DNA from 4 places in the Streptomyces sp. NPDC051020 genome. Region 2 is predicted to be linked to each of the others. Evidence: riboswitches for the same ligand, from Rfam matches in the RefSeq annotation. Region 2 holds a riboswitch; each other region holds the start of a gene.
The links. Region 2 has a riboswitch for cyclic di-AMP ahead of AB0N06_RS05065 (NlpC/P60 family protein). Riboswitches for the same ligand answer to the same signal wherever they lie in the genome.
Positions count from the first base shown of each region.

Region 1: linked by a shared signal. The riboswitch ahead of AB0N06_RS11750 (M23 family metallopeptidase) and the one ahead of AB0N06_RS05065 (NlpC/P60 family protein) in region 2 are both predicted to bind cyclic di-AMP.
Region 3: linked by a shared signal. The riboswitch ahead of AB0N06_RS36020 (LysM peptidoglycan-binding domain-containing protein) and the one ahead of AB0N06_RS05065 (NlpC/P60 family protein) in region 2 are both predicted to bind cyclic di-AMP.
Region 4: linked by a shared signal. The riboswitch ahead of AB0N06_RS16360 (transglycosylase family protein) and the one ahead of AB0N06_RS05065 (NlpC/P60 family protein) in region 2 are both predicted to bind cyclic di-AMP.

Region 1 covers NZ_JBFBCG010000016.1:63,783-71,218, forward strand. Annotated here, with positions in the region: gene AB0N06_RS11725 (SHOCT domain-containing protein) at 1-304, opposite strand, end outside; gene AB0N06_RS11730 (hypothetical protein) at 534-755, shown strand; gene AB0N06_RS11735 (SPFH domain-containing protein) at 855-2,051, shown strand; tRNA gene AB0N06_RS11740 (tRNA-Met) at 2,169-2,242, shown strand; gene AB0N06_RS11745 (PP2C family protein-serine/threonine phosphatase) at 2,504-3,658, shown strand; cyclic di-AMP (ydaO/yuaA leader) riboswitch at 3,919-4,071, shown strand; gene AB0N06_RS11750 (M23 family metallopeptidase) at 4,083-5,207, shown strand; gene AB0N06_RS11755 (PrsW family glutamic-type intramembrane protease) at 5,449-7,011, opposite strand; gene trmB (tRNA (guanosine(46)-N7)-methyltransferase TrmB) at 7,129-7,436, opposite strand, start outside.
Region 2 covers NZ_JBFBCG010000005.1:159,161-166,596, forward strand. Annotated here, with positions in the region: gene AB0N06_RS05060 (hypothetical protein) at 62-415, shown strand; gene AB0N06_RS05065 (NlpC/P60 family protein) at 509-1,675, opposite strand; cyclic di-AMP (ydaO/yuaA leader) riboswitch at 1,674-1,837, opposite strand; gene pcrA (DNA helicase PcrA) at 2,095-4,548, shown strand; gene AB0N06_RS05075 (M23 family metallopeptidase) at 4,632-6,119, opposite strand; gene AB0N06_RS05080 (alpha/beta fold hydrolase) at 6,414-7,277, opposite strand.
Region 3 covers NZ_JBFBCG010000132.1:2,267-9,702, reverse strand. Annotated here, with positions in the region: gene AB0N06_RS36040 (glycosyltransferase) at 186-1,349, opposite strand; gene AB0N06_RS36035 (aromatic acid exporter family protein) at 1,545-2,771, shown strand; gene AB0N06_RS36030 (hypothetical protein) at 2,782-2,958, shown strand; gene AB0N06_RS36025 (DUF5996 family protein) at 2,970-3,923, opposite strand; cyclic di-AMP (ydaO/yuaA leader) riboswitch at 4,498-4,683, shown strand; gene AB0N06_RS36020 (LysM peptidoglycan-binding domain-containing protein) at 4,688-5,455, shown strand; gene AB0N06_RS36015 (hypothetical protein) at 5,548-5,688, opposite strand; gene AB0N06_RS36010 (GMC oxidoreductase) at 5,828-7,436, shown strand, end outside.
Region 4 covers NZ_JBFBCG010000026.1:8,800-16,235, forward strand. Annotated here, with positions in the region: gene AB0N06_RS16350 (cytochrome P450) at 1-905, shown strand, start outside; gene AB0N06_RS16355 (transglycosylase family protein) at 1,005-1,916, shown strand; cyclic di-AMP (ydaO/yuaA leader) riboswitch at 2,175-2,388, shown strand; gene AB0N06_RS16360 (transglycosylase family protein) at 2,392-3,108, shown strand; gene eno (phosphopyruvate hydratase) at 3,411-4,697, shown strand; gene AB0N06_RS16370 (septum formation initiator family protein) at 4,890-5,360, shown strand; gene AB0N06_RS16375 (DUF501 domain-containing protein) at 5,442-6,050, shown strand; gene AB0N06_RS16380 (Ppx/GppA phosphatase family protein) at 6,124-7,065, shown strand.

The sequences.
Region 1 (7,436 bases), on a different contig from region 2:
TCGCCAGCTCCTCGACGCTGCCGCCGCTGGGTTTCGCCGGGCCGGCCGTGCCACCGGTGGCGGCGGCTTCCCGTACGTACGCCTTGAAGGCGGCTTCCCGCTGCCTGGCTTCCTCGACGTCACGCTTCCCCATGGATTTGCCGCGCACGATCACGTAGATCAGGACGCCGAGGTACGGCACGACCAGGGACAGGATCAGCCAGCCCGCCTTGCCCCAGCCGCCGAGGTCGTCGCTGCGGAAGATGTCCGTGATGACCTTGAAGAGGAGGAAGAGCCACATGATCCAGAGGAAGAACCAGAGCATGGTCCAGAAGAGGTTGAGCAGGGGGTAGTCCACGTTCCGCTCCCTGGTCGTCGCGTCGTTCGATTCGTCCGTTCGTCTCGGCGAGACAGCCCTGAACGGCTGAATCACATATCAGTCATATCATCAGATTCCACCCACCGCTCACTGTCGTACGGACCGTTCCTCAGGGGGCCGTTCCCGAGGAGGTGGCGCGGAGTACCGTGGAATGACCGAGGGAGGCGTGTGGCGTATGAGCGCCGCAGATGGGTCCGCCTGGAGCCCGATCGGGGCGATCGGCCGCGTCACCGTGCCGATCCCGCCGAACGGCCCCGGCGAAGTACTGGTGGCCGTACGGGGTGGGTCGGAGGCCTACACCGCATGGTCGGCGACGTCGATCGACAGGGACGTACGCGTCGTTGTCGTCGACTCGGTCTCGGCACGCGGCGTGATCGTCGAACGCCTGCCGTCCTGAACCGCGAACCGACGCCGGGGATCGACGCCGGGGAACGGTGACGAGCGGCGCCGCACCGGGACATCACGTCGAGAAGAGGCGTACGGCAGGAGTCCGCTCATGTTGTTCTGGCACGTTCCCGCCCCCAACGAGGCGATGCTCATCTCCGGATCGAAACGGCAGACGCACGACACCCAGTTCCGGATCGTCACCGGTCACGGCAGCTTCGTCGTACCGGTGAAGCAGAAGGTGCGCATGCTCTCCCTGGCGCTGCGCGAGGCGGAGATCACCGAGGACTGCGTCACCCAGCAGGGCATCCGGCTCAACGTCCGCGCCGTCGCCGTCTTCAAGGTCGGTGACGACGCCGTCTCCATCGCGAACGCCGCCCGCCGCTTCCTGTCCGAACAGGACCAGATGGAGGAGCTCGCCGGCCGGATCTTCGCCGGACACCTGCGCTCCATCGTCGGCGGGCTGACCGTCGAGCAGATCATCCGGGAGCGGAACCGGGTCTCCCAGGAGGTCATCGCGGGCAGCCACGGCGAGATGGAGAAGCTCGGCATCGTCGTGGACGCCCTCCAGATCCAGGAGATCGAGGACTCCACCGGCTACATCAACAACCTCGCCGCCCCGCACGCGGCCGCCGTCGCCAGCCAGGCCCGGATCGCCGAGGCGAGGGCCGACCAGGAGGCGTCCGAGCGGGAGCAGCAGGCCGCGGCGCTCAAGGCCGAGTACGAACGGGACACCGCGATCAAGCGGGCCGGCTTCCTCGCCGAGACCGAGCAGTACAACGCCCGCGCCGCCCAGGCCGGACCGCTCGCCCAGGCCAGGGCCTCGCACGAGGTCATCGAGGAGCAGACCGCACTGGCCGAGCGGCAGGCGGCGCTGGCCGCGCAACGGCTGGAGGCGGAGGTCAGGCGTCCGGCGGACGCCGAGGCGTACCGGCAGCGCACACTCGCCGAGGCCGCCCGGGACCAGGCGAAGTTCCAGGCCGACGGCAGTGCGTACGCCGAACGGACCGTCGCCCAGGCGCAGGCCGACGCCAACACCGCGCGCGCCGCCTCGCTCCGGGACGGCAATCAGGAGCTGATCGCGGCCAACCGGATCGTGGAGAACCTGCCGGCCCTGGCCGACGCGGCCGCCCGCGGGATGTCGGGGGCCGACCTCACCGTGCTCAACGGCACCAACGGTGTCAACGAGATGGCGGCGGGCGTGGTCAGTCAGGGGCTGGCGATCCTCCACGCAATCCAGCGCGGTGCGAACACGGCGAAGCCGGTGGTCCACGCGAAGCGGGCCCCGCACATCACCGACTCGAACTGAGACCGACCGGCACATGGGAGGCGGCGTCGCGGGGCAGTGGTGGGGGCGGACGGGGTGCAGGCGGATCAGTACATGGTCAACCGGGCGTCCCGGATGGCGTAGAGTTGTGTTCACCGACGCGGGGTGGAGCAGCTCGGTAGCTCGCTGGGCTCATAACCCAGAGGTCGCAGGTTCAAATCCTGTCCCCGCTACTGAAAAATCAGGCCCGGCACGCAGAGAGCGTGCCGGGCCTGATTCGTGTTTTCCGTCCCCCCTTCGGCCGATGCGGAGTCGCCGCGCGACGCCGCTCCGGCAAGCCTGGTCAGTGAGGTGCGGCACCGTCCGCAGCCAGGCACGTACCGGGCAGGAGACCGTGGGGCGTATCGGGCAGGAGACCGCAGGAGCCGCTGCGCGTACCGGGCAGGAGACCGCAGGAGCCGCTGCGCGTACCGGGCAGGAGAGCACAGGTGGGGATGGCGGAGAAGCTGCGCGGGGTGCGGGGCGGGGGCGACAGCCCGTCCCGGCAGATCGTCGGCGCGCTGCCGACGTTTCTGATCGTCGCCGGGCTCGTGTTCGACATCCTCACCCCGCCGCCGTTCACCGCCGTGCCGCTGTTCGTGGCGGCCCCGCTGGTCGCCGCACCGTTCTTCTCACGGACGAGCACCGTCCGTATCGGCGTCGCCTCGCTGCTCTCGATCCTCGTCCTGCGGATCCAGAGCGGCACGGTGCTGCAGGTTGTGCCGTCCCTCGAGGTCATCACCGTGCTCACCGCCTCGATCCTCTCCCTCTTCATCAACGGAGTCGTCACGCGCGGCAATGAGCAGCTGGCTTCGGCGCGGGTCATCGCGGAGACCGCCATGCGGGCCGTGCTGCCGGAGCCGAACGACTGGATCGGCGGGCTGCAGGTTGCCGCGCGGTACGAGGCGGCGCAGGCGGACGAGTTCGTAGGCGGCGACCTGTTCGCCGTGGTGGACACCCCGCACGGCGTGCGGCTGGTGGTCGGGGATGTGCGGGGCAAGGGGCTCGACGCGGTCGAGGCGGTGGCGGTGATCATCGGCGCGTTCCGGGAGGTCGCCGAGCACGAGGCTTCGCTGGAGGACGTGGCGCAGCGGCTGGAGTGGGCGCTGGCACGGGAGGGGGAGCGACGCGGCGGGATCGATCCGGTCGAGGGCTTTGTCACCGCCGTACTCGCCGAGATCCCGCACGGTGGTGCCGAGGTGCGGATCGTCAACCGCGGCCACCCCGAGCCGCTGCTGCTCCACCCCGACGGAAGGGTGGAGCTGCTGGTACCGAGCGTGCCCGCGCTGCCGCTCGGCATGGGGCTGGGGGTGTGGCCGGACCTGGCTGACGCCTGGGGGCTGGCCGCCGGGACGGCGCTGCTCGTCTACACCGACGGTCTCTCCGAGGCGCGCGACAAACATGGGGTGTTCTACGACCCGGCGGCCCGACTGAGTGGGCGGATCTTCCCCGGGCCCGAAGAGCTGCTGTCCGCGCTGACCGATGACGTACGGCTGCACACGGGCGGCAAGTCCACCGACGACATGGCGCTGGTCGCGGTCGTACGGCCCGCGGAGGGGCAGCCGGAGCGGCGCAGGACCGTGAAGATCGTGAGGCGCGGGCAGGACTGAGGCGCGGCTGCGGTGAGCACACGAGGCCTATGCCACGGTGCGTAATCGAAGAGTGCCGCTCTGCATAATGTTTGACGCAGCGTCAGAAAAACGGTAGCGACTGAGTCCGGGTCAACTCGCCCGATTCCGACCGGTTGTGTCCAGTAAAGTCCAGGCCAAAACCGTGAACGATCAGTGGGAACAGCTTGGAATCAGGCCTGTGCGTCTATTAACGTTCGATAACGCAGCGCGGTCGTCCCAGCCGTCGTCAGTGGCGGCACCGTGCGCGAGCGCCGAATTCCGCAAGGGAACCGGGGAACCACCTCCATGGGGTGAATCGGACATCTGTGTCTCGTGAGAGGCAGAGGAATCCGTAGGAGACCTTCCTGCTCCGAACCCGTCAGCTAACCCGGTAGGCGAGAAGGAAGGAAAGGAGTGCGCCCCCGTGGCGTCCAACAAGCCTGCCCCCGAAGCCCCTTCCCGGTTCGGCTCCGACTTCACCACTGAGTACGCCTCCGGGACGGACACCGAGTCCGGCACTGCGCTCACCGCCGAGTTCGGGACCGAAGGCCTCGGAGGAACCGACCGGTCCTGGGAGGAATGGAACCCCACCGAGGAGTCCGTCCGCCCCGTACGCGGCAGGCACCGCGTCGCCAAGCAGCGCAACGGGCTCGCCCGTAGCTCCACGGTTCTCGGCGTCGGCGTCATCGCGGCCGTCGGCGCGGGCGGCATGGCCACCGCGCAGAGCAAGCCGCCGGTCTCCATCTCCCTTCCCGATTCCCTCGCGGACAAGCTCCCCGACGCCAACTCCCTCCCCGGCGTGGGCGCACTGTTCTCCGAGGAGTCCGCCGCCGACCAGGCCCAGACCGCCGCCGCACCGCTGACCAGCGCGGGCATCACCACCGCCGAGGCCGAGCAGGGCGCCACCGACGCCGGCGAAGCGCTCCGCGCCCGCATCCTCCAGCAGGCCGAGCAGCAGCAGAGCGCCGCCGACGCGGAGGCCAAGGCTGCCGAGGAGAAGGCCGCCGCGGAGAAGGCGGCAGCCGAGGCGAAGCAGAAGCAGGACGTCGCCGAGGCCAAGGCCGAGGCCAAGGCCGAGGCCGCGAAGAAGAAGGCGGAGGAAGAGGCGAAGGCCAAGGCCGAGGCCGAGCGGCTCGCCAAACTGGCCGCCAGCTACGCCATCCCCACCTCCTCGTACACGATCACGTCGACCTTCGGCCAAGCCGGTTCGATGTGGTCCTCCGGCTACCACACCGGTCTCGACTTCGCGGCGCCGACCGGCACCCCGATCAAGGCCGTCCATACCGGCACCATCAAGTCGGCGGGCTGGTCCGGCTCCTACGGCTACCGCACGGTCCTGGAGCTCGAGGACGGCACGGAGCTGTGGTTCTGTCACCAGTCGTCGATCAACGTCAGCGTCGGCCAGAAGGTCACCACCGGTGAGACCATCGGCCGCGTCGGCGCCACCGGAAATGTGACGGGTCCCCACCTCCACCTGGAGGTCCACACCTCGAGCGGCACGGGCATCGACCCGATGACCTGGCTGCGCGACAAGGGCCTCACCCCCTGACCCGATGAACGCGGGCCGGCCCCACCGGCCCGCCACCGATCCCCGGCAGTCCTGACGCTCACCCCCCGACGTCAGGGCTGCCGGTCCGTTTGGCCACGGCTTTCGCGTGCACCATGCATGGAAGAGCAGCACTGCTGGAATCCGTTGATCCGCAGGGCGAGCTCCAGGACTCCGCCGCCCGCGCCGGGCTCGCCGCCGTCCCTGGAGCTGGCGGAACTCACCGAGGCGTCCGCCTGACCCGTCACCAGGGATGCTGGGGCGGTCGGTTCCCGTAGCGCTGCTGTCCGTGGGGCGGCTGGTGATACGGCTGCCCAGGGGGCGACAGGTACGGGTTGTGGCCGCCGTACGGCTGGTACTGCTGCGGAACCGGCGCCGGGGCCATGGAGTGCGGGCGCAGACGGCCCGTCGCCTGTGCCGCGTACGCCAGGGCGGGGGCGGCCACGTCCCGGCGCTGCCAGAGGTGGTGCAGCAGTTCCAGCTCACGGGCGGTGAAGTCCGGTTCCACCGCCCCGCGGCCGGCCCGGCGGCGCAGGAACGCCAGGGACGTGGCGAACGACTCGTACTCGGCGACCGCCCGCGCCGCCGCCTGGCCGCGCGCCTTGGCCTGCGCCTTGGCGTGGCTCCGTACCTGAGCCGCGATTCGGCCGTGAGTGCCGTGGGCGGGGCCGTAGGCAGGGGCGTACCCGTAACCCAGGGCTCCGTACCCCGCTTGCGCGTGCCGCTGGCGCGCCAGGTCCCGGGCCAGGCCGCGGGCCCGCATCGAGGAGAGCGCGAGCGGCTCGGCCGGGGTCAGCCAGCCGGCGGCCGCGTACGCGGGCAGCTCGGTCGCCAGGGTGCGCAGCTCCCGCTGGCGCGACCAGATCGCCAGCCAGGTGACCAGTCCGAAGACCGGGACCATGAACACCCCGTACACGACATAGAAGCCGTACGGGCCGAACGTCCCCGAACCGTTCCACAGGGCGTGCATGCCCATGGCGAGGATCAGTCCGAGCAGCGGCAGCGCGATGCGGCGGATGCGGTGGCGGGGTGCGCTGAGCGCCGCGAAGCCGAAGCCCAGGCCGGTCAGCACGGTGAAGAGGGGGTGCGCGAACGGCGTCATCACCCCTCGTACGAAGAAGGTCGCGGCCGTCACCGACGCCAGGCCCGAGTTGCCGATCTGCTGGTCCTCGCCGAACGCGTTGCCCAGGTAGAGGATGTTCTCGGTGAAGGCGAAGCCCGTCGCGGTGAAGCCGGCGACGACGACGCCGGCGACGACACCGCCGAAGTCCCGTCGCCGGAACAGGAAGATCAGCAGGACGGCCGCCGCCTTCGCGCTCTCCTCGACGACGGGCGCGATGACCGTGGCCCCGAGGGTGTCCGCGCTCGCCGGGTCCGCGGTGGCCGTCGCGATCCAGCGGGTCGCGAACGAATTGGCGATGATCGCGATCAGGGCGGCGGCGCATGCACCCCAGGCGAAGGCGAACAGCAGATTCCGCCAGGGTTCGGGTTCGACCCGGTCCAGCCAGCGGAACGCCGTCATCAGGAGCGGGACGGGCAGCACGGCCAGACCCAGCCCGACCAGGAACCCTTCGGTGCCGGTCTGGGCGCGGACCAGAGCCAGGATCACCAGCCCGCACAGCGCGAGCACGGTGAAGACAGCGGCGATACGGAACGTCTTGCTTCGCCAGACCATGCCGACGCGGCGCGGACGGTAGCGCCACTGGCCCCGCTCCGGCACGGCCGCCAGGATCTCGCCGACCCGCTGCTCCTCGAGGAGCGGGACGGCCGGCTGCGACTGTTGCTGCTGGACAGACCCGTCGGACACCCCACGACCCTAGCGAGGGAGACTGACAGCTGACCATGGGGCAATGCGGTGCGCGTACCGCCCCGTCAGGGAATCTGCGGCTCAGCCAGGGGTGAGGAGCCAGTCGCGGTGGAAAGGTCAGCTGCGGGCGAAGAGCAGGTCGTGCACGACATGGCCCTTGTCCAGGCCCTGCCCCTCGAACCGGGTCAGCGGACGGAACGCGGGCCGCGGTGCGTAGCCGCCGTCCGCCGCCGTGTTCTCGAACAGGGGGTGCGCGGTGAGCACCTCGAGCATCTGCTCGGCGTACGGCTCCCAGTCGGTCGCGCAGTGGAGCACGGCGCCCGGCTTCAGCCGCTGCGCCGCCAGGTCGAGGAACTCCGGCTGGATCAGCCGCCGCTTGTGGTGGCGCTTCTTGGGCCACGGGTCGGGGAAGTACACCCGCAGCC
Region 2 (7,436 bases):
TGCCGAGGAGCCCCCACCTCGCCGAAGAGGGGTGATATGGCCCCGGCTAGGCTGCTGCCTCATGGACGTACTCATCAATGTCTTCGTCGCGCTGCACATCATCGGCATCGCCTCCCTCCTGGGCGGCTTCCTGACCCAGATGAAGGCGATGGGCGCGGGAACGGCACGCTTCGTCCCGGCGATGCTGCACGGCGCGCTGACCATGCTGGTCACCGGCGTCGCGCTGGTCGGGCTCAATCAGGCCGACGGCCACTCGGTCAACAACATCAAGATCGGCGTGAAGCTGGCGGTCCTGGTGGTGATCCTCGCGCTGGTCTACATCAAGCGGGACGAGGAGAAGGCTGAGAAGGGCGTGTTCGCGGCGGTCGGCGGACTGACGGTCGCCAATATCTTCATCGCGATGCTCTGGACCTGAGAGGCTGTCGGGCCTCTGAGCCGGACCACCCTCATGCGCGAGTGAGCCCCTGCCGGACCCGGCAGGGGCTCACTCGTGCATGAGGGCCCGCCGTCACGCCGGGCGCACGCTGCCGTAGATCGGCATGTAGTAGATCGACTCCTCGCGGACGTTCGCCCCCGGCTTCGGGGCGTGGATCATCATGCCGTCGCCCTTGTAGATACCGACGTGGCTGATGTCGTCGTAGAAGAAGACGAGGTCGCCCGGCTTGAGGTCGGCCGTGGCTATCCGGGTGCCGGTCTTCACCTGGTCCCAGGTGGTGCGGGGGATGTCGACGCCCGCCGCCTTCCAGGCGGCCTGAGTCAGCCCCGAGCAGTCGTACGAGGAGGGGCCCGTCGCTCCCCAGACGTACGGCTTGCCGATCTGGGCGCGGGCGAAGGCGAGAACCTTCTCGGCCTTCGTGGTGGCACTGGTGTCCGAGCCGGTCCCGGTTCCCGTGCCCGTCCCCGTGGTGCCGGTGGAGCCGGCCGCCTTCGCCGCCTCCTGGGCCTTGCGGTCCGCCTCGGCCTTGGCGGCGGCCTGTCGGCGGGCGAGTTCCTCCGCCTTGCGCTTGGCCTCCGCCTCCTTCTCGCGCTCCAGTGCCGCCAGCCGCGCCTTCTCCTCGGCCGTCAGCTTCGACAGCATCGCGCGCGCCTCGCCCAGCTTCTTCTGGACGGATCGTTTGCTGGTCCGGAGTGTGGCCTGGGACTCGGTGAGCGTCTCCAGGCTCTGCACCGCCTCGGTGCGCTTCTTCGCCGCTGCCGCCTGCTGCGTACGGAAGTCCGTGACCGCCTTCTGCTGCTGGGCGGTCATCCGGTCCATCAGCTGGTTCTGGTCGAAGTACGACTGCGGGTCGTCGGCCAGGAAGAAGGTGGCGGTCGGGGCGATGGAGCCGGTGCGGTACTGCGCGGCCGCGTAGTTGCCGAGCGTCCTGCGTGCCTCGTTCAGCTTGTCGGCGCGCTCGGCCACGTCCTCCAGCAGGGCGTTCACCTTGCCGCGCTGCGTGGCGGAGGCCTCCTTCGCCCTGTTGTACTGCTGGGTCGCGGTGCCCGCCTGCCGGTAGAGGTCGTCGACCTTCTTCTGTACGTCCTCGATGCTGGGCTTGGGTGAGCTCGGGGCGGCCATGGCGCTCTGGGTCGACAGCAGGGTCACCCCTGCCAGTGCGGCGGTCGTGAGCCCGACGGCGGGGGTGGTGGTGCGTACCCGGCTGCGCGGTTTGCGATGCGATGCCAAAGCCGGCATCTCCTTCCGTGGACCGCCTACCGGGTTAGCTGTCGGGTTCGGGCGGAACGGAAGGCTGCCCTACGGTCCGAGTGGGGATACAGACCGATTCACCCCGGTTTTGCCTATGGGTCCCCGGTTCCGAACTCCCCGCGGGCAGCCCGGATTCGGCGGGGGAGCCCGCTCGGCGTGGTTCGCCTCAAGGGGGTACGGGCCGCCCGACGGAGCACGCTAGCCAACCGTGGTGCCGCTGTGAAGGTTGATGTTCGATATGTCCGATACGTTTTCGTGACCTCGGTGAAGAGGGGGCGAAGGAGGCGGCCCGGGCCCCGATTTCCTTACGGGGCGTGGGTGGGCGTTCTCCGTATGTAGGCGCCTTCCGGTCGCGCTTCTCCATGCGGCCGCAGAGTGTCGGTGCGTCGCCCTAGACTCGTGAGGCGATGAGCAGCCTCTTTGACGACAGTTTCCTGGCCGGCCTCCAGCACTCGGAGGAAGAACCCCCGCCGCCCCCCGAGGACTCCGCACCCGAAGCGGTGCCGGAGGACCTCTTCGCGGGCGTGTTCGACGCGCCCCCGCCACCTCGGGACGCGTACTACCGGGACGGCGCTCACCGCCCCGCCATCGACTCCGCCGCCCTGCTCGACGGGCTGAACACCGAGCAGCGCGCCGCGGTCGTGCACGCCGGATCGCCGCTGCTCATCGTCGCCGGCGCGGGCTCCGGCAAGACCCGGGTGCTCACCCACCGCATCGCCCACCTGCTGGCCGAGCGCGGCGTGCATCCAGGCCAGATCCTGGCGATCACCTTCACCAACAAGGCCGCGGGCGAGATGAAGGAGCGCGTCGAGCAGCTCGTCGGACCGCGCGCCAACGCCATGTGGGTCATGACGTTCCACAGTGCGTGCGTCCGGATCCTGCGCCGCGAGTCGAAGCGGCTCGGCTTCACCTCGTCGTTCTCGATCTACGACGCGGCCGACTCCAAGCGGCTGATGGCCCTGGTCTGCCGTGATCTGGACCTCGACCCGAAGCGCTTCCCGCCGAAGTCGTTCACGGCCAAGGTCTCGAACCTGAAGAACGAGCTGATCGACGAGGAGACCTTCGCCGGCCAGGCCGCGGACGGTTTCGAGAAGACGCTCGCCCAGGCGTACGCGATGTACCAGTCCCGGCTGCGCGAGGCCAACGCGCTGGACTTCGACGACATCATCATGACGACGGTCCATCTGCTCCAGGCGTTCCCCGACGTCGCCGAGCACTACCGCCGCCGCTTCCGGCACGTCCTTGTCGACGAGTACCAGGACACCAACCACGCGCAGTACACGCTCGTACGCGAACTGGTCGGCCCGGCCGGAGAGGCCGACGCCCCCGCCGAGCTCTGCGTCGTGGGTGACGCCGACCAGTCGATCTACGCCTTCCGCGGCGCGACGATCCGCAACATCCTCCAGTTCGAGGAGGACTACCCGAACGCGACGACGATCCTGCTGGAGCAGAACTACCGCTCCACGCAGACGATCCTCTCGGCTGCCAACGCGGTCATCGAGCGCAACGAGAGCCGCCGCCCCAAGAACCTCTGGACGAAGGCGGGCGAGGGCGCCCGGATCACCGGCTACGTCGCGGACACCGAGCACGACGAGGCGCAGTTCGTCGCCGACGAGATCGACCGGCTGACCGACGCGGGCGACGCGAAGGCCGGCGACGTCGCGATCTTCTACCGGACGAACGCGCAGTCCCGCGTCTTCGAAGAGATCTTCATCCGCGTCGGCCTGCCCTACAAGGTCGTTGGCGGCGTGCGCTTCTACGAGCGCAAGGAGGTCCGGGACATCCTGGCCTACCTCCGGGTCCTCGCCAACCCCGAGGACACCGTTCCGCTGCGCCGCATCCTCAACGTGCCCAAGCGCGGTATCGGCGACCGCGCCGAGGCGATGATCGACGCCCTGTCGCTGCGCGAGAAGATCACGTTCCCGCAGGCACTGCGCCGCGTCGACGAGGCGTACGGCATGGCGGCCCGCTCGGCCAACGCCGTCAAGCGGTTCAACACGCTGATGGAGGAACTGCGCACGATCGTCGAGTCCGGCGCGGGCCCCGCCGTGGTGCTGGAGGCAGTGCTGGAACGGACCGGCTATCTCGCCGAGCTCCAGGCGTCCACCGACCCGCAGGACGAGACGCGGATCGAGAACCTTCAGGAGCTCGCCGCCGTCGCGCTCGAATTCGAGCAGGAGCGGGGGGAGTCCGCCGGGGAAGAAGGTGCAGGCACGGGCACACTCGCCGAGTTCCTGGAGAAGGTCGCGCTCGTCGCCGACTCCGACCAGATCCCCGACGAGGACGAGGACGGCTCCGGCGTCATCACACTGATGACGCTGCACACGGCCAAGGGGCTCGAATTCCCCGTGGTCTTCCTGACCGGGATGGAGGACGGCGTCTTCCCGCACATGCGCGCCCTGGGACAGGTCAAGGAGCTGGAGGAGGAGCGGCGCCTCGCGTACGTCGGGATCACCCGTGCCCGTGAGCGGCTCTACCTGACGCGGGCGGCGATGCGCAGTGCGTGGGGTCAGCCCTCGTACAACCCGCCGTCGCGGTTCCTGGAGGAGATCCCGGACCAGCACCTGGAGTGGAAGCGGACCGGGCCGATGGCGGCCCCGGCCGGACCGACGTCGGGGATCACGTCGTCGCTGTCCTCGTCACGCGCCCGCTCGGGCCCCTCGGGCTTCGCGACCCGGCGCACCTCGGACAAGCCGACGGTCACGCTGGTGGTCGGGGACCGGGTCACGCACGACCAGTTCGGGCTCGGCACGGTGACGGCGGTCGAGGGGATCGGCGACCAGGCGAAGGCGACGGTCGACTTCGGGGACGAGCGGCCCAAGAAGCTGCTGCTGCGGTACGCGCCGGTGGAAAAGCTCTAGGGTCTCGCCCCGGAACCGACGGGGCGGGCGCGGGTGTCCGCCCCGTCGGCGGGTGGGGTCTGTGCTGTGGCGGGCTCGGCTGCTCAGGACGGGTCGAGGCCGTGGCTGCGGAGCCAGGGCAGCGGGTTTATGGCCGCTCCGCCACCGGGCCGGACCTCGAAGTGCAGGTGCGGGCCGGTGGAGTTGCCGGAATTCCCGGAGTAGGCGATGACGTCACCGGCCTTGACCGGGCCCGAGCGGATCCTGGTGCTGCTGAGGTGGCAGTACCAGGTCTCGGTGCCGTCGGCCGTGGTGACGATGGCCATGTTCCCGTAGGCGCTGTTCCACTGAGTGCGTACGGTGCCGTCGGTCGCGGCCATCACCGGAGTGCCGTACGAGACGGGGAAGTCGATGCCCGTGTGCACGGACATCCAGTTGACGCCCGCCTGGCCGAAGTATGCGCTGAGGCCGTGCTGCTGGACCGGCAGCAGGAACTTGGGCCGCAGCGCCTCTTTCCGGGCGGCCTCCTCCTCGCGCTTCTTCTTCTCGGCGGCCTGCCGCTCCCTCAGGTCGATGCGCTCCTGGGTGCGGCTGGCGCGGTCGGCGAAGTTCTCGGCGTCGGCGCTGAGGTTGGCGAGCTGGGTGTCGAGCTTGTTGTTGGCGGCGACCGCCTTGACGCTGCCGGGGTCGGCGGCCGCCATCGACGTGGTGTCGTCCTTGGTGTCCTCGCCGCTGCCGAGTCCGCCGACGGAGGCGGCGGCGATACCGGCGACGCTCATCACGCAGGCGGAGGGGACGGCGACGGTGAGAAGAGCGGAACGCTTGGCGGCGGTACGACGCCGGCCGCGGCTGCCACCGCCGCCGCGGGTGACGGAACGGCTCGCAGGGCGGGGGATGCCGACGGTGTGGTGCACCGCGTGGTCTGCCCGGTCTGCCGCGTCGTCCGCGTCGGCGTCGGCGTCGAGGTCCGGGTCCACGTCGACGACGCCGAACTCGGAGGTCGCGGTGATGTCCGCGGGCTCCGCGGTCCCGGCCGGCGGGTAGGCCTCGTACGGAGCGTAGGAACCCTGGTCCTCGTACACCTCGTACGCGGCCTGTTCGGGTTCGTACGACTCGTGCGCGGTGTGCACGGTTTGCTGTTCGTGCTCGGGCGTGGCGCCGGTGTTCCAGGCAGTGGCGTCGTACGCGCCGGTGTCGTAGGCAGCCGTCCCGGTCGTCGCCCACTGGCCGTTCTGGTGCCAGCCGCTGGTGTCCCACTCGCCCGAGGTGTCCGGAGCGCCGCCCTGCGCGGGGATGCCCGGGGCTTCCGGCATCCAGGTCGCGGTGGCGTCGTACTGCTGCGGGTGCTGGGTCCCGTACGCGGCATAGGGGTCGTACGCGGCGGTCTGATGTGCGCCGGTGTCCCACTGGGCGGAGTCGTGCTGGCCGCTGTACCCGGCCTGTCCGGTGTCGTAGCCGCTGCTGTAGCCGGTGGTGTCGTACGTGCCGTCGTAGCTGCCCGGGAGGGAGCCGAAGAGCGGGCCGCCGTTGTAGCTGCCCGTGGAGTGGCTGTCGAAACCGACATACCCGGCGTGGGGGTGCTGGTCGTTCACCAACTTCTCTCTCGCCTCGGCAGCAGGACCTGGGTCTGGGGATCCGGTGGGGGAATCCCAGGGGAAAGCAGTGGCCGCGACTGTACCCGGCAGTACGTGACGGCGACAATCTTCGTCAGGTCCCGGGCTCGCAGGAAACGGGCAATCGGCCGTCTTTCGGCGGGCTGTGCACAGACCCTTGGCTCTATGTTCGAAACGCGTTCTATTTCTGGATGCGCTCCGGGCGGCCCTGGTGCCCGGGGGTGTGCCCCGGCACGGCGTGGCGGCCTTGCGCCAGTGAGGGGCTCCGGTCCTTCAGGCCACCGAGGCGGCCCCCATGAGGCCGGTGGCCGATTCCGGGGACTCCAGGGCCTGCCGGATCCCGGCGGCGACCGCCGGGTGGACCGGCAGCGCGAGGTGGCCGATCCCGGTGACGCGCACGTTCAGCGCATCGAGGTCCGGATGGTCGATGCAGGCCGCCTCGGCCGGGACGATCACCTGGTCCAGCTCGCTCCAGAAGCTCACGAACCGGGTGCGGCAGCCGGGCGCGGGGCGGCGCAGCTCCTCGATCGGGGCGGAACCGCTGCGCATCTGGCGCACGATCGGGTGCGCACTGGCCACCGGGGCGACGGCGGTCCCGCCGTGCGGGGTGCCGAGCGTGACCAGGGTGCGGACCCGTCGGTCACCGCCGAGTCGCTGCACGTAATAACGGGCGATCAGGCCACCGAGACTGTGGCCGACGATGTCGACCTCGTGGTGACCGGTGCGGGCGCAGATCTCCTCGACGTGCCGGCCGAGAAGTTCGGCGGCCGTGCGGATGTCACAGGTCAGCGGTGAGTAGTTGAGGGACTCCAGATGGTGCCAGCCGTGCCGGGCGAGGGAACGGCGCAGCAGGACGAAGACGGAGCGGTTGTCGATGAACCCGTGCAGGAGCACGACGGGCCGCCGCTCGAGGTTCTCGGCGGGCAGGGCCCGGGCTCCGGCCGGCGCGGTGGGCGGCTGTTCGGCCGGGGGCGTCGCGTCATGCCGCTCCCCGGTCATGCCGGAGGGGTAGAGCAGTACGTGCCCGACGAGCACGACCAGCTCCAGCGCGGTGGCTCTCAGCAGTGCCGATGACAGCCAGGTGCGGCGCAGACACGGCTGGCGCAGCAGTAGTGGATGAAAAGGCAGGACCTTCATGGCCGACCTCCTGCTTCGGCGCACGGGAGGCGGCTCAAGTCCCCGTATGCCCTCATGGGGCGCCGTGGCAGAGGCGCGGGTGGCTGGTCGGGCCACCGTGTCGACGGGCCGTACCACCGTGCCGTGCGGCTGACGGCGCGGTGGTACGGCGACCTCGTT
Region 3 (7,436 bases), on a different contig from region 2:
GGCCACGCGTCAGGTGCGACGGTGGCGAGGCCTCGTACCGGGCCGTTGCCAGGACTGTCCTTTTCAGGTGCCCGCCGACGACTGGGCCTCCTCCGCCGCCCAGTACAGCCGGCAAAGCCGGACCGCGCCCAGGTCGTGCTGGCACAGGTTCTCCCACTGACCGCCGCTCGTCCCCTTCCCCGGTCTCAGCGAGGACCGGGCGCCGGACCGGCGCCGAGACTGTCGAGCAGTTCGCCGGCTGTCGGCGTGGCACACATCTCGGCCGCCAGGCGCTCGGCACCCGCCCGGTACGACGGCTTCTTGAGCACCAGTTCGACGGCCGACCGTATGCGGGCGATACCGTCCGGACCGAACCCGGCCGTCTCCTGACCCGGCCCGTCCGCCGTGACGGTCAGACCTGCGCCCGCCCCGGTGACCAGCCTTGCGTTCGTCGGCTGGTCGGCGAAGAGAGGCACGCAGACCAGCGGGACACCGGAGGCGAGGGCGCCGTAGACCGTGCCCGAACCGCCGTGGCAGAGCACGAGGGAGGCGCCGCCCAGTACGTCGGCCTGCGGGACCCACTTCTCCACGCGGACGTTGCGGGGGATCGCCCCGAAGTCCGACACATCGGTGAGGGGACCCGTGGTCAGCAGGACGCGCGCCGGCAGCCCGCTGACGGACGCCAGTACCGCCCGGTACAGGGCGGAGGCGTTCGGCATGCCGCCCACCTCGGTGCCGAGCGTGACGTAGACGAGCGGTTCTTCGCGGCCGTGCCACCGGTCCGGCAGAGCGTTCGGGGCGGGTGGCTGATGGTAGCGCCGGGTCACCGCGTACGGTGAGGGGTCCAGGGAAGCGGGGAGCCGGGTCAGATAGGGGGAGACCCGGAGCCGTTCCGCGATGCCCGCACCGTACGAATCGAGTACAGGGCGGAGCAGTTCGTCGGTGGACTCGGCGAACTGCGCGGCAGATACAGCGACCTGGGCATGTGGGACACCGTGCCGCTCGGCCGCCACCACCGATGCGAGCTCGTACATCTCGTGCAGGACGAGATCCGGCCGCCACTCCCGGCAGAGCTCCTCCAGCGTCGGCAGCATGGCGGTGATGCACAGTCTGCCGAACACCTCCCTGGTCATCAGGGACACGCCCTCGTCCGCGGGCAGCCCCAACACCCGCATCATCAGCGGCACGAGCTCGGCGTCCGGCGGCTCCCCGCCGATGCGGTAGGGAAGTTTCCGGGCGGCCAGTAACGGTTCGAGCTTCGGCGGTGCGACGACGAGGATATCGTCCCCACGCGCCGCGCAGGCGTCGATGAACGGGACAAGCGGGCTGAAGTGGCCCGATCCGCTGGTCGAGGCGACAAGTACACGCATGGCACGAGCGTAGGGATCGGCGCCCCACACCCGCAGGACCGCATTGCGCCGACTTCCGGCACTCCGCCATCGTCCCGCCCTGCTGCCCGCCCACCGGCCCCAGGCGGCGGTACGGACCCGACGACGGGGCCCACGCGCAACCCGTCCGGTGGATTCGTGGTGCTGCAAGCAGACGTACGAGGGAAGGAGAGTGAAATGCCTGAACTCTCCGCACCCGTCATCAAGCTCGTACGGCAGACCACCGAGCCTGTCGCGGCGCAGACCCTGCGCTCCACGGCGGCCGCGGTCATCTCCTATGTCGTCGCGGAGTGGACCCTTCCTCAGCCGGTACCGCTGACGGCTCCACTGACCGCGCTCCTCGTCGTTCAGGTCACCCTGTACGCGACGCTCACCACGGGCATCCGGCGCGTCAACTCCGTCGTCGTCGGGGTGCTCATCGCCATCGGCTTCAGCGCCCTGGTGGGTCTGAACTGGTGGAGCCTGGGTCTGACGATCTTCAGCTCGCTGATCATCGGACGGGTGGTGCGGGTGGACGAGTTCGTGCCGGAAGTCGCCATCAGCGCGATGTTGGTCCTCGGCGTCTCCCAGGTCGCCGCCACCGCCTGGGACCGCGTTCTGGAGACCCTGATCGGTGCGGGCGTCGGCCTGTTGTTCAACCTGCTCGCGCCGCCCGTATGGGTGCAGAACGCAGGCGTGTCCATCGACGAACTGGCGCGGGAGATGGGACAGATGTTCCGGGCCATGGGCGAGGAGGTCGGCGGCCACATCTCGGTCGCGCAGGCAGCTGCGAGACTGCACGACGCCCGCAGACTGGACCACGACATCGTGGCCGTCGACGCCTCGCTCCGGCAGGCCGAGGAGAGCCTCCTGCTCAACCCCCGGATCCGGCAAGGTCTTCTGTACCGCATCGTCCTGCGTACCGGACTCGACACACTGGAGATCTGTGCCGTTGTACTCCGTGTGCTGGCCCGCACGCTGACGGACCTGGCCAAAGCCCGGACCGGGGAAACCATGTTCCCGCAGGACGTGGCCGCCTCGCTCCGGGAACTCTTCGCGCAGATGGCCGACGCCATCGAGAGCTTCTCCACGCTGATCACCACTCCGGTGTCCGCCAATGCCGAGGAGGCGGAGTCGCGACTTGCCGCCGCACTGGCCGCCAGCCGCGCCACTCGGGACGTGGTGGCCGACCTCCTGCTGGAGGACGTTCAGGAGCACCCCCGACAGTGGCAACTGCACGGTGCGCTGCTCGCCGAGGTCGACCGCATTCTGGATGAGCTGGACATCGACAAACGCGCCGAACGCCTTGGCGAGGAACTCGACCGCCACTCCGCTGAACTGCACGAACGCCATCCCCGGATCGCCGCAATTCGGCGGCGGCTCGGCAGCCACCGGGCCCCGCAGCCGACAGTCCCGGGAGGGTGAGGGCGAGGCGATGGGACATCCGTTCCTGGCCGGTTTCGAGCCGGGGGAGAACGGGCTCCGGAACATCGAGGCCGAGGAATATGACGAGGGATGGGAGCTGCTCCGGCCCATCGCGCACCCGGTCGCCCAGCCGACCCCGGGTCCCCAGGGCACGGTTCCCGCGGACTGGGAGTGGCAGCTGCACTGAAGCCGCGCTCCTCATCCACCGGCAGGCGTACAGGGCGTCAGGCACGGGTCGGTGATCCCGCCGGGACAGGCGAGACGGTCGATGTCCCAACCGGCGCGCCCCGCTCCGGCCTGATAGGCGCTTTCGTAGAAGGCGAGTACAGTCGCACGGGGATCGCCCTCGGCGCGGGCCGCGTCGTACGGCAGTACCGCCAGGTGGCTGCCGCCACGATCCACCCATTGCGCCGACACCGGAGTGAGCGGTTCCTCCGCCAGCCGCGCCGGTTCGGGAGCGGTGTACGAGTAGAAGGCGGGCGCGGCGAAATTGTCGTCACCGAACCAGAAACCGAAGCTGATCACTTCCCGGGAGTAGGCCTCCCGCGTCACCGGGTCGATCTGCGCGGGCTGGTCGATCTGACGCTCCGAAAAGCGGGTGTGAGCGATATCGAAGGTGTGCCAGAAATGGTGCACGGGACTGACTTTCCCCGAAAACCGCGCGGCGAATTCCTCCAGTACCAACGCCACTTGACTGAGGACCTGCCAATACCGGTTTGCCTGTTCGGGATCGTATGCCGCGTGCTCCGTGTCCTCGGCGAACGGCCGGTCGGCGTCGGACAGATCGAATGGCTTGGGGAATTTGATATTCACCTCGATACCCAGCGCGTCCAGGGCGGCCATGACCTTCTTGTGGAAGGTAGCCACAGACTGGCCCGAAAGCGGGAACGAGACCGTCACGCCGTCCAGTCTTGTGATGACGAGTTGATGGCCGACGAAGTCGAAGTCCACCGTGAAAATCGGGTTGCCGTCGATCTGTCCCATGGGGCGGGTGGTGATACCCCGGCCAGTGAGGTGAAACGGAACGTTCCACCAGTGATTGCGCCGGACACCGGCCGCGAGACGGATCTTTCCGACGATCTGCGCGAAGCGGTGGAGCGTCTCTTTGGTGTCACGCCACTCGGCGAGCGGCATGGGCGGGAACAGCTCCATCGCCATCACTTCTCTCGTGCTGCCGGACAGTCCCGGCGGGTGGGCAGGGCGTTCTTCCGCACCATCATGGCCACGCCGAAGATGTACGGCACCTTGTGCGGCCACCATGGTGTCGTTCGCGTGAACCTGCACGACCTGGCCGGTGGGCGGCCACTCGCGCGCCGCAGTCGGAGCAGGCAGATGACGCGCGACTGCTCCCGGTCGCCTCCCCGGGGGGACGCCCTTCCCGACGAGCCGAAGCCCGAATGCCTGCCCCTGACGTCAAAATCTCCCGAATGTCCCAATTTTGGCGATAAGGGGAAGTTGCTCGCCGTTCTGGTGAACGTGCAACCCGTGCGGGCCCGAGGACTTTCGTGCCGGGCAAATCGCCCTTTTCGGGCCGAGTGGTGAGAGTCACCTTCCGGGCCCGCGGACGAAGCGGCGTGCCGCCCGGTTCCCTTCTGTGCCAAGAAAGTTGGCTTCGCGGACCGGGGTGGATTGCGAAAATTTCCGCGACTCGATCTTGTAAATGAATTGTGATCGAGAAATGTGGGCTTGTTCAGGTCGGAGTTTCTCGCCTACGGTCACCGTCAATCCGGATGGAACGCCGAATCCTGCCGCCGTCCGGGAACCCGACCACTCACGTACGGCAGGAGCGGGGGACCCACGTAAGCCGCCGATCCGGTATCCGGAACGGCTAGGGGTGAAGTCGTATTCCCATACGGCGAGGCAACTCCAGCCTCAACCCGACAGCTCACCTCGTAGGCGACGGAGAGGAATACGCCATGCCCGCACAGGTTAACCACCGTCGCCGTAAGTCCAGTTCGCTGACTCGCGGACTCATCGCCGTGAGCACGGGCGGTGCCGCTCTCGCGCTTCCGATGATCGGGGCAACCGTTGCCTCGGCAGCGCCGGCGCAGCCTGTCACCGCCGCCGTCGCCAAGACAGCGGCGCCCGCTGCCGCCCCCGCCAAGCCGACTGCCGTGCGGGCAGCTACGCCCACCGTCTATTCCGTGATAGCCGGTGATTCCCTTTACAAGATCGCCCTGAGCCATTCCGTGAGCGGCGGTTGGCAGCAGCTGTACAAGGACAATCGAGCGGTCATCGGAGCCGACCCCGGCGTCCTTCACGCGGGCCAGAAGCTCACCATCGGCGCCACCGCGCCCGCGGCAGTCGCATCCACGACGGCCGCGAGCACTGCCGCCGCCGTCACCGCGAAGCCCGCGACGTACACGAACGACCTCGACGGCTGGATCAAGGAGTCGCTGGCCGTCATGGCCCAGCACGGCATCCCCGGTAGCTACAACGGCATCCACCGCAACATCATGCGCGAGTCCGCGGGCAACCCCCGGGCCATCAACAACTGGGATTCGAACGCCGCCAAGGGCACGCCGTCCAAGGGTCTCCTGCAGGTCATCGACCCCACGTTCCGCGCCTACCACGTGCCCGGTACGTCGATGGACCCTTACGACCCGGTCGCCAACATCACGGCCGCGTGCAACTACGCCGCCGCCAAGTACGGCTCGATCGACAACGTGTTCGGGGCCTACTGACGCCCGGTTGGGTTGATTCGGGCATGACGGGTGGCGAAGGTCCGATGGGGCTTCGCCACCCGTTCCCGTCGGTGTCGCGCACGGGGGGCGATTCAGAAGTCGATCCGCATGACGATTCGCCCGAGTGTGGGCCTGCCGACCTCGACGAACCCTGCGTCGGCGAAAGCGTCACGGCTGCCGACAGGGAGCTCGCCCCAGGGGGTGACGGCACCCGGCCGATCGAGGAAGGCCACCGCGGCCGGCCCGCCTGACGCACGGCGTTGCCCGTCCGGGGCGCCTCGATCGGGCGCATGTTACCCATCGGTATGTAGTGACTTAACATGCGAACCGCAGTAGAACCAGTTTCACTCTCTGGAGAGTGAGGCGTGTCACATGAGTGACTCTAGCATGCACAATGCAGGCCCGAAGGGCGTTTCGCGTCGCAGGTTCATCACAGGAACTGGTTCTATTTTAGGAGCCGTGGCCCTCGCAGGCCACACCACCCCGGCCCAGGCCGGGGTCGGCTCCGCAACCGCCCCGATCGACTCCGGGGCCCATGTCCAGGCCCTGGTGATCGGCACCGGATACGGCGGCTCCGTCGCCGCACTGCGTCTCGCCCAGGCGGGCGTCGACGTGCACATGGTCGAAATGGGCATGGCCTGGGACACCCCCGGCCCGGACGGCAAGATCTTCGCCAACACGACAAGCCCGGACAGCCGGTCGTACTGGCTCCGCACCAGGACCAAGCAGCCCCTCAGTAACTTCCTCGGCTTCCCCATCGACAAGAACATCGCTCGCAACACGGGGATCCTCGACGCCGAGGAGTTCAGCGGGATCACCGTCTACCAGGGCCGCGGCGTCGGTGGCGGATCGCTGGTCAACGGTGGGATGGCGGTCACTCCCAAGCGCGAGAACTTCGGAGCCGTCCTCCCGTCGGTGGATGCCGACGAGATGTACGACATCTACTACCCGCGCGCCAATGCCGGGCTCGGGGCCGGCACCATCGACCCGGCCTGGTTCGACACCGCCGCGTGCTACCAGTACGCCCGGGTCGGCCGTGAGCAGGCCCAGCGTGCCGGCTTCCCGTTCGTCTTCGTGCCCACCGTGTACGACTGGGACTACATGAAGCAGGAAGAGGCAGGAACCGTCCCCAGGTCCGCGCTGGCCGGTGAGATCCTCTACGGCAACAACTACGGCAAGAAGTCGCTGCAGAAAACGTACATCGACCGGATCAGGGCCACCGGCAGGGTCGTCATCTCGCCGCTCCACAAGGTCACTTCGGTCGCCCCGGCAGCAGGTGGCGGTTACACGGTCGTCATCGACCAGATCGACACCGGCGGTGTCACCACGGCCACCAAGACGGTGACCGCCGACCGGGTGTTCTTCGCGGCCGGCAGCGTGGGCACCAGCAAGCTGCTGGTGAAGCTGAAGGCCACCGGCGCGCTCGCCGGCCTGAACAACGAGATCGGTAAAGGGTGGGGCGACAACGGCAATGTCATGTGCGGCCGGGCCAACCACATGTGGGACCCGACCGGCAGCCTCCAGGCGTCCATTCCCACGGGCGGCATCGACAACTGGGCCGCCGGTGGCGCGTTCGCCGAAGTCGCGCCGCTGCCGACCGGGATCGAGACGTACGCGTCGTTCTACCTGTCCATCACCAAGAACCCGAACCGGGCCGAGTTCTCCTGGAACGCCGCGACGGGCACGGTCGACCTGAACTGGCAGACCGCCTGGAAGCAGCCGTCCATCGATGCCGCCAAGACGATCTTCGACCGGATCAACCAGAAGGAGGGGACGATCTACCGGACCGATCTCTTCGGCACCTACAAGATCTGGGGTGACCACCTCACGTACCACCCGCTCGGCGGCGCGGTGCTGAACCGGGCCACCGACAACTATGGCCGCCTGCACGGCTACTCCGGCCTGTACGTCATCGACGGCTCGCTGATCCCCGGCAATACCAGCGTCAATCCGTTCGTCACCATCACCGCGCTCGCCGAAC
Region 4 (7,436 bases), on a different contig from region 2:
AGGAGCTGACGGACCACCTCATCGACAACTTCATCGAGGAGGGATCCGCGGACCTCATCCACGACTTCGCGTTCCCGCTCCCCATCTATGCGATCTGCGACCTGCTCGGCGTCCCGCGTGAGGACCAGGACGACTTCCGGGACTGGGCGGGGATGATGATCCGCCACGGCGGCGGTCCGCGTGGCGGGGTGGCCCGGTCGGTGAAGAAGATGCGCGGCTATCTCGCGGAGCTCATCCACCGGAAGCGGGAGAACCCGGGGGAGGACCTGATCTCGGGGCTGATCCGGGCCAGTGACCACGGCGAGCACCTCACCGAGAACGAGGCCGCCGCCATGGCCTTCATCCTCCTCTTCGCGGGATTCGAGACGACGGTCAACCTCATCGGCAACGGGGTGTACGCCCTGCTGCGCAATCCGGAGCAGCGGGAGCGGCTGCAGCGCTCGCTCGACGCGGGGGAGACCGGGCTGCTGGAGACCGGTATCGAGGAACTGCTGCGGTACGACGGTCCGGTGGAGCTGGCGACCTGGCGGTTCGCCACCGAGCCGCTGACCCTCGGCGGGCAGCGGATCGCGGCGGGTGACCCCGTACTGGTGGTGCTCGCCGCCGCCGACCGGGACCCGGAGCGGTTTGCGGACCCGGACACCCTTGACCTCGCGCGGCGTGACAATCAGCACCTCGGATACGGGCACGGCATCCATTACTGCCTGGGAGCACCGCTTGCCCGACTGGAGGGACAGGCTGCCCTGGCCACACTGTTGAGGCGCCTCCCGGATCTGCGGCTTGCGGTGGAACCTACCGATGTGCGGTGGCGTGGCGGACTCATCATGCGTGGACTGCGCACGCTTCCGGTGGAGTTCGGTCCCGGTCGGCGTTCCGATCGAGGTGACACTCTGTCAACGCTGTGACTTTCACGTGATCTGCGCTGCATCGACTTGTGACAAGTGTTCGAGTGCCGCTACGTTCACCGTTCGACTCACCTTGTCAGTCACACGGAAGGCAATCCCATGGGCTCCGCGAACGGCAGGCACCGTCGCCCTCGCCAGGCACCCGCGATCGTCGTCGCCGCAGGCGTGACCGGTTCGGCCATCGCTATTCCCCTGCTCGGCGCGGCCGGTGCGCACGCCGCCGACGCCACGACCTGGGACCGGGTCGCGGAGTGCGAGAGCGGCGGCATGTGGAGCGCCGACCTCGGCAACGGCTCCTATGGCGGTCTTCAGTTCTCGCAGGACGACTGGAAGTCGTACGGCGGTGAGGCGTACGCCGCGCGCGCCGACCTCGCCAGCCGCTCGCAGCAGATAGCGGTCGCCGAGAAGGTCCTGGAGGACCGGGGGCCGAAGGCGTGGCCCAGCTGTGCGGCCATCTCCGGGCTCACGGAGGACGGGGGGTCGCCGGGGGTCGACCCGGGAATCGTGTCGTCGGCCGAACCGGCGGAGCGCGGGAAGGCGTCCGAGGCGCCGTCCGACAAGGGGTCCGCCAAGGGGTCGGCCAAGGGATCCGCCGCGTCTTCGGGCAAGGCGTCGCACAAGCCGTCGGCAGGGCCGTCATCCACGTCACCCTCCAAGAAGTCTGATTCATCCGACTCGCCCCAGAAGTCTGGCTCGTCCGACAGTGAGGCGGGTGGTAAGCACCGCGGCGCACCGGCGCCCGAGGTGAGCGAGGGCGCGGGCAGGGGCGGCGGCCGGGACTCGGGCCGGCATGCTTCCCGCGGTAACAGTGAGAGGCGCGACACGCGCGCGACGGCGGCCGACCGCGATTACACCGTCCGGCCGGGCGACAACCTTTCGGTGATTGCTGACGCGCAGAAGGTTCGCGGTGGATGGCCCGCTCTCTATGAGGCGAACAAGGGTGCGGTCGGCGGCGACCCGGACCTCATCCTGCCTGGCCAGAGCCTCGATCTCGACGTGAAGTCGAAGTGAGGGCAGTCCGATAAGCAGCTAAAAGCACCCCAAAAATCGGGGTAGTTCAGGGACCTATGTCCGCTTATGCGTAAGTGAGACATGGGTCTCTTTGCGTCAACTGGCGTGTCGCGTCCGCCGGGTCCGTCCGCATGACCCCTCACCTGCGAAAACGCTGCGCAGTCGGATGCAGGTAAGGACTGATTGTCCGTTATGCCCATCTTTGAATGTCGAGGTTGCATACGTTTACGGTCGGAACCGCTCGCACCGCGGGCCCCGTCGACCGTCACGCCGAATCCTGCCGTCGGTCGAAGGGAACAGACGCGTAAGGCGCCGTAGGCAGGAGCGGGGGACCCAGGTAAGCCGCCGGGCCCGATGGTCGAAAGACCGTCAGGACCGGCTCGGGGTGAAGTCGCGTGCTAGGACGTGCGACCGGGCAACTCACTTGGCCCGAACCCGACAGCTCACCTCGTAGGCGTCGGTGAGGAGAAGTTCCATGCTGCTGAACAGCAAGGGCAAGCACCGCCGCCCGTCCAAGGCCGTCCGCGTCGCCACGTTCGCCGGTGTGACCGGTGTCGCCATCGCCGCTCCCCTGATGGGTGCGACGGGTGCCTCCGCCGCCTCCGTCGCCACGTGGGACGCCGTCGCCCAGTGCGAGTCCGGTGGCAACTGGTCCATCAACACCGGCAACGGCTACTACGGCGGCCTGCAGTTCTCGCAGTCCAGCTGGGCCGCCGCCGGTGGTACGCAGTACGCCCCGCGCGCCGACCTCGCCACCAAGGCTCAGCAGATCGCCACCGCCGAGAAGCTCCTCGCCATGCAGGGCCCGGGTGCCTGGGGCTGTGCCCACGCCGGTGGCCTCACCAACGACGGTGTCGACCCGGGTGTCGACACCGGCTCCACCACGCAGCAGAGCGCCCCGGCGCAGGAGTCGAAGCAGGCCGCGCCGAAGCCGGCCGAGCGCACCGAGGCCCCCGCTGCCTCCCGCGCGGACCGTGGCACCGCCCCCAAGAAGACCGTCACCACGCCGACCGGCGAGAAGGTCGCCAAGGGTGACGGCGAGTACAAGGTGAAGTCCGGCGACTCGCTCAGCAAGATCGCCGCGCAGCACAAGGTGAAGGGCGGCTGGCAGCAGCTCTTCAAGCTGAACAAGGACATCGTCGAGGACGCCGACCTGATCTACCCGGGTCAGCAGCTCCACCTGACGAAGTAGGACGGGCGCTCCGTGGACACGGGCTCCCCGTAGATACGGGCTCTCTCCTCCCCGAGCACCCCGACCCGGCGCGGATTCCCCCGTACGTGCCGGGTCGGGGTTTTTCGTACTCAGAGTTCAACTGTTGTCGATACCGGTCAGTAGAAATCTGCACCGTTGCCCTGCTATGAGTGCCCTTGGGTCCTTTTCCGTCCCAGGGGGCGGGCGGTCGGCGGACCGAGGCGGCCCAGCCGGTTAGGCTCTTGTCGCAAGGCCAAAGCGACCCTGCACAACCAGCGTCATATCCCAGAAGGAGATGCCTCGTGCCGTCCATCGACGTCGTCGTAGCCCGGGAAATCCTCGACTCCCGCGGAAACCCCACGGTCGAGGTCGAGGTTGGCCTCGACGACGGCAGCACGGGCCGTGCTGCCGTGCCGTCCGGCGCCTCCACCGGTGCGTTCGAGGCCATTGAGCTTCGCGACGGTGACCCCAACCGCTACCAGGGCAAGGGCGTCGAGAAGGCCGTCCTCGCCGTGATCGAGCAGATCGGCCCGGAGCTCGTCGGTTACGACGCCACCGAGCAGCGGCTGATCGACCAGGCCATGTTCGACCTGGACGCCACCGAGAACAAGGGCTCGCTCGGCGCCAACGCCATCCTCGGCGTCTCGCTGGCCGTCGCGCACGCCGCGTCCGAGGCCGCGGACCTGCCGCTGTTCCGCTACCTCGGTGGCCCGAACGCGCACCTGCTGCCCGTCCCGATGATGAACATCCTCAACGGTGGGTCGCACGCCGACTCCAACGTGGACATCCAGGAGTTCATGATCGCGCCGATCGGCGCGGAGTCCTTCTCCGAGGCGCTGCGCTGGGGCGCCGAGGTCTACCACACGCTGAAGAAGGTCCTGAAGACCAAGGGCCTGTCGACCGGTCTCGGTGACGAGGGCGGCTTCGCGCCGAACCTGGAGTCGAACCGCGCCGCCCTGGACCTCATCATCGAGGCCATCAAGGAGGCCGGTTACGTCCCGGGCAAGGACATCGCGCTCGCGCTCGACGTCGCCGCCTCGGAGTTCTACAAGGACGGCACGTACGAGTTCGAGGGCAAGTCCCGCTCGGCCGCCGAGATGACCGAGTACTACGAGGAACTCGTCTCCGCGTACCCGCTGGTCTCCATCGAGGACCCGCTGTACGAGGACGACTGGGCCGGCTGGAACGTCATCACCCAGAAGCTCGGCGCCAAGGTGCAGATCGTCGGCGACGACCTGTTCGTCACCAACCCGGAGCGCCTGGCCCGCGGCATCGAGGAGGGCTCCGCCAACGCCCTGCTCGTCAAGGTCAACCAGATCGGTTCGCTGACCGAGACCCTGGACGCCGTCGAGCTGGCCCAGCGCAACGGCTTCAAGTGCATGATGTCCCACCGCTCCGGCGAGACCGAGGACGTCACCATCGCCGACCTCGCCGTCGCGGTGAACTGCGGCCAGATCAAGACCGGCGCCCCGGCCCGCTCGGACCGCGTCGCCAAGTACAACCAGCTGCTGCGCATCGAGGAGATCCTCGACGACGCGGCGGTGTACGCGGGCCGCTCCGCGTTCCCGCGGTTTCGCTCTGCGAACTGATCAGCACAGCGCTCTGCGAACTGATCAGCACAGCGCTCTGCGAACTGATCAGCACAGCGCTCCGCGAACTGATCAGCGCAGCAAGGGCTGATCGCAGGCCCGGTACCGGGCAAAGGCCACGGCCTCCGTCCGTCCCCGCACTCGGTCCCGTACCGTGTGCGGGGACGGACGTGCGTAGTGGGAGGCGGAGACATGGCCGCGAAGGACCGGGACCGGTTCTCCACCGCGACCCGGCTGCGACTGCTCGGTGAGCAGACCGCCGCCCGCGTCTACCGGTCCCAGAATCGCCGCCAGGCCCGCCGCTCCCGGCTCACCGGCCGGGCCGCGTTCCTCGCCCTGGTCGTCTGCTCCCTGGTGGTGGCGCTCGCGTACCCGATGCGGCAGTACGTGTCGCAGCGTGACGACATCGCCGACCAGGAGCGGCTGGCGCAGGAGGCCGAGAAGCGCACCGAGGAGCTGCGCGACGAGAAGGCGCGCCTCCAGGACGACGCGTACGTCCGGCGGCTGGCCCGGGAGCACCTGCACTACGTGACTCCCGGGGAGACCAGCTACACGGTGATCGACCCCGACGCGGCGAAGGAGCGCAGCGGAGGGGCGAAGGAGACCGACCGGCCGTGGCACTCCAACCTGTGGGACGGCGTGGACAGCGCCGACCGCAACTGACTTCTCATTCCCTTGTTCACCTCGTCTCCGCAGCACTGTGCGGAGCCGTAGTTCACGCATCCGAGTAGATCCAAGGCAGGCATGGAAACGCCCCCTCCCCAGACCGAGTCCACCACACCCACCGAGGCGGACATCGCCGCGTTCCAGCAGCAGCTCGGCCGCCCGCCGCGCGGGCTGCGCGCGATCGCGCACCGCTGCCCGTGCGGCAACCCGGACGTGGTCGAGACGTCCCCGCGGCTGGAGGACGGTACGCCGTTCCCGACGACGTACTACCTGACGTGCCCGCGCGCGGCTTCCGCGATCGGCACGCTGGAGGCGAACGGCGTCATGAAGGAGATGACGGAGCGTCTGGCCACGGACCCGGAGCTGGCGGCTGCCTACCGTGCCGCGCACGAGGACTACATCGCCCGGCGCGACGCGATCGAGGTGCTGGAGGGCTTTCCCAGCGCGGGCGGCATGCCGGACCGGGTGAAGTGCCTGCACGTGCTGGTGGGGCACTCGCTGGCGGCGGGGCCGGGCGTGAACCCGCTGGGCGACGAGGCGATTGCGATGCTGCCGGAGTGGTGGCGCAAGGGGCCCTGCGTGACGCCGTGCGGCGCGCCGGAGGAGAAGGACGGCCGGACCGTCGAGACGTCGGAGGGCGGGGACTTCGCGTTCCGGCCGGCCGACGGGGCGCCGGACGAGGGCTGACCGTTCCCCGGGGGCTCCGCCCCCGGACCCCCGCTCCTCAATCGCCGGAGGGGCTTGATTTCTAGGAGCACCTATGACTGGCGTGGCCGCCATCGACTGCGGTACGAACTCCATCCGTCTGCTCGTCGCCGACGCGGACCCGTCCACCGGTGAGCTCGTCGAGCTCGACCGCCGGATGGAGATCGTCCGCCTCGGCCAGGGCGTCGACCGTACCGGCCGGCTCGCCCCCGAGGCCCTGGAGCGGACGTTCGCCGCCTGCCGCCAGTACGCGGAGGTGATCAAGGAGTACGGCGCGGAGAGGATCCGCTTCGTCGCTACCTCCGCCTCCCGCGACGCGGAGAACAGGGACGAGTTCGTCCGCGGCGTGCTGGACATCCTCGGCGTCGAGCCCGAAGTGATCAGCGGCGACCAGGAGGCCGAGTTCTCCTTCGACGGCGCCACCAAGGAGCTCGCGGGCAGCGAACACCTGCCGAAGCCCTACCTGGTGGTGGACATCGGCGGCGGTTCCACCGAGTTCGTCGTCGGCGACGACCGGGTCCTGGCCGCGCGGTCGGTGGACATCGGCTGCGTACGGATGACCGAGCGCCATCTCGTACGCGACGGCGTCGTCACCGACCCTCCCACATCGGGTCAGATCACCGCGATCCGCGCGGACATCGACGCCGCCCTCGATCTGGCCGAGGAGACCGTCCCGCTCACCGAAGCCGCCACGCTCGTCGGCCTCGCAGGCACCGTCACCACCGTGGCCGCGATCGCGCTGGGGCTGGAGGAGTACGACTCCGAGGCGATCCACCACTCCCGGATCTCCTTCGAGCAGGTCCAGGAGATCACCGGACGGCTCGTCACCTCGACCCACGCCGAGCGAGCCGCGATCCCCGCGATGCATCCGGGGCGGGTCGACGTGATCACCGCCGGGGCGCTCGTCCTGCTGGGCGTGATGAAGCGGACCGGGGCCCGCGAGATCGTCGTCAGCGAGCACGACATTCTCGACGGGATCGCCTGGTCCGTCGCGTAGCCGGCAGGACGTCGGCAGCCTGCTCGAAAGGGCGCCCGAAAGGCTGTTCGCGGGGGTGCGGCAAGAGGCGCCGAGAGGGCGCTCATGCGCACTCCCGCCTGCACTTTTGAGTCGCTGGGAGCCCCTCCGGGACCTCTTCGGGAGACGCTCCGCGACGAAGTTCGTGAACTTCTTCACAAGGAATTCGTTCCCTTGATGCGCACTTCTGCTCCGTACGGGGCCCCGTGACCGTCCGCGGACCCGCTCGCTGTGCACAGGGGAGGGTTCCGGACGTGTTGCTGCGGTGTTGGCCGAAGGGGTGTTTCACCCCGCTCGCGGGGCTCAAGGGCCAGCTCACAAGCGGTGAACAACGTTCGCCGCTGCACCGTGGT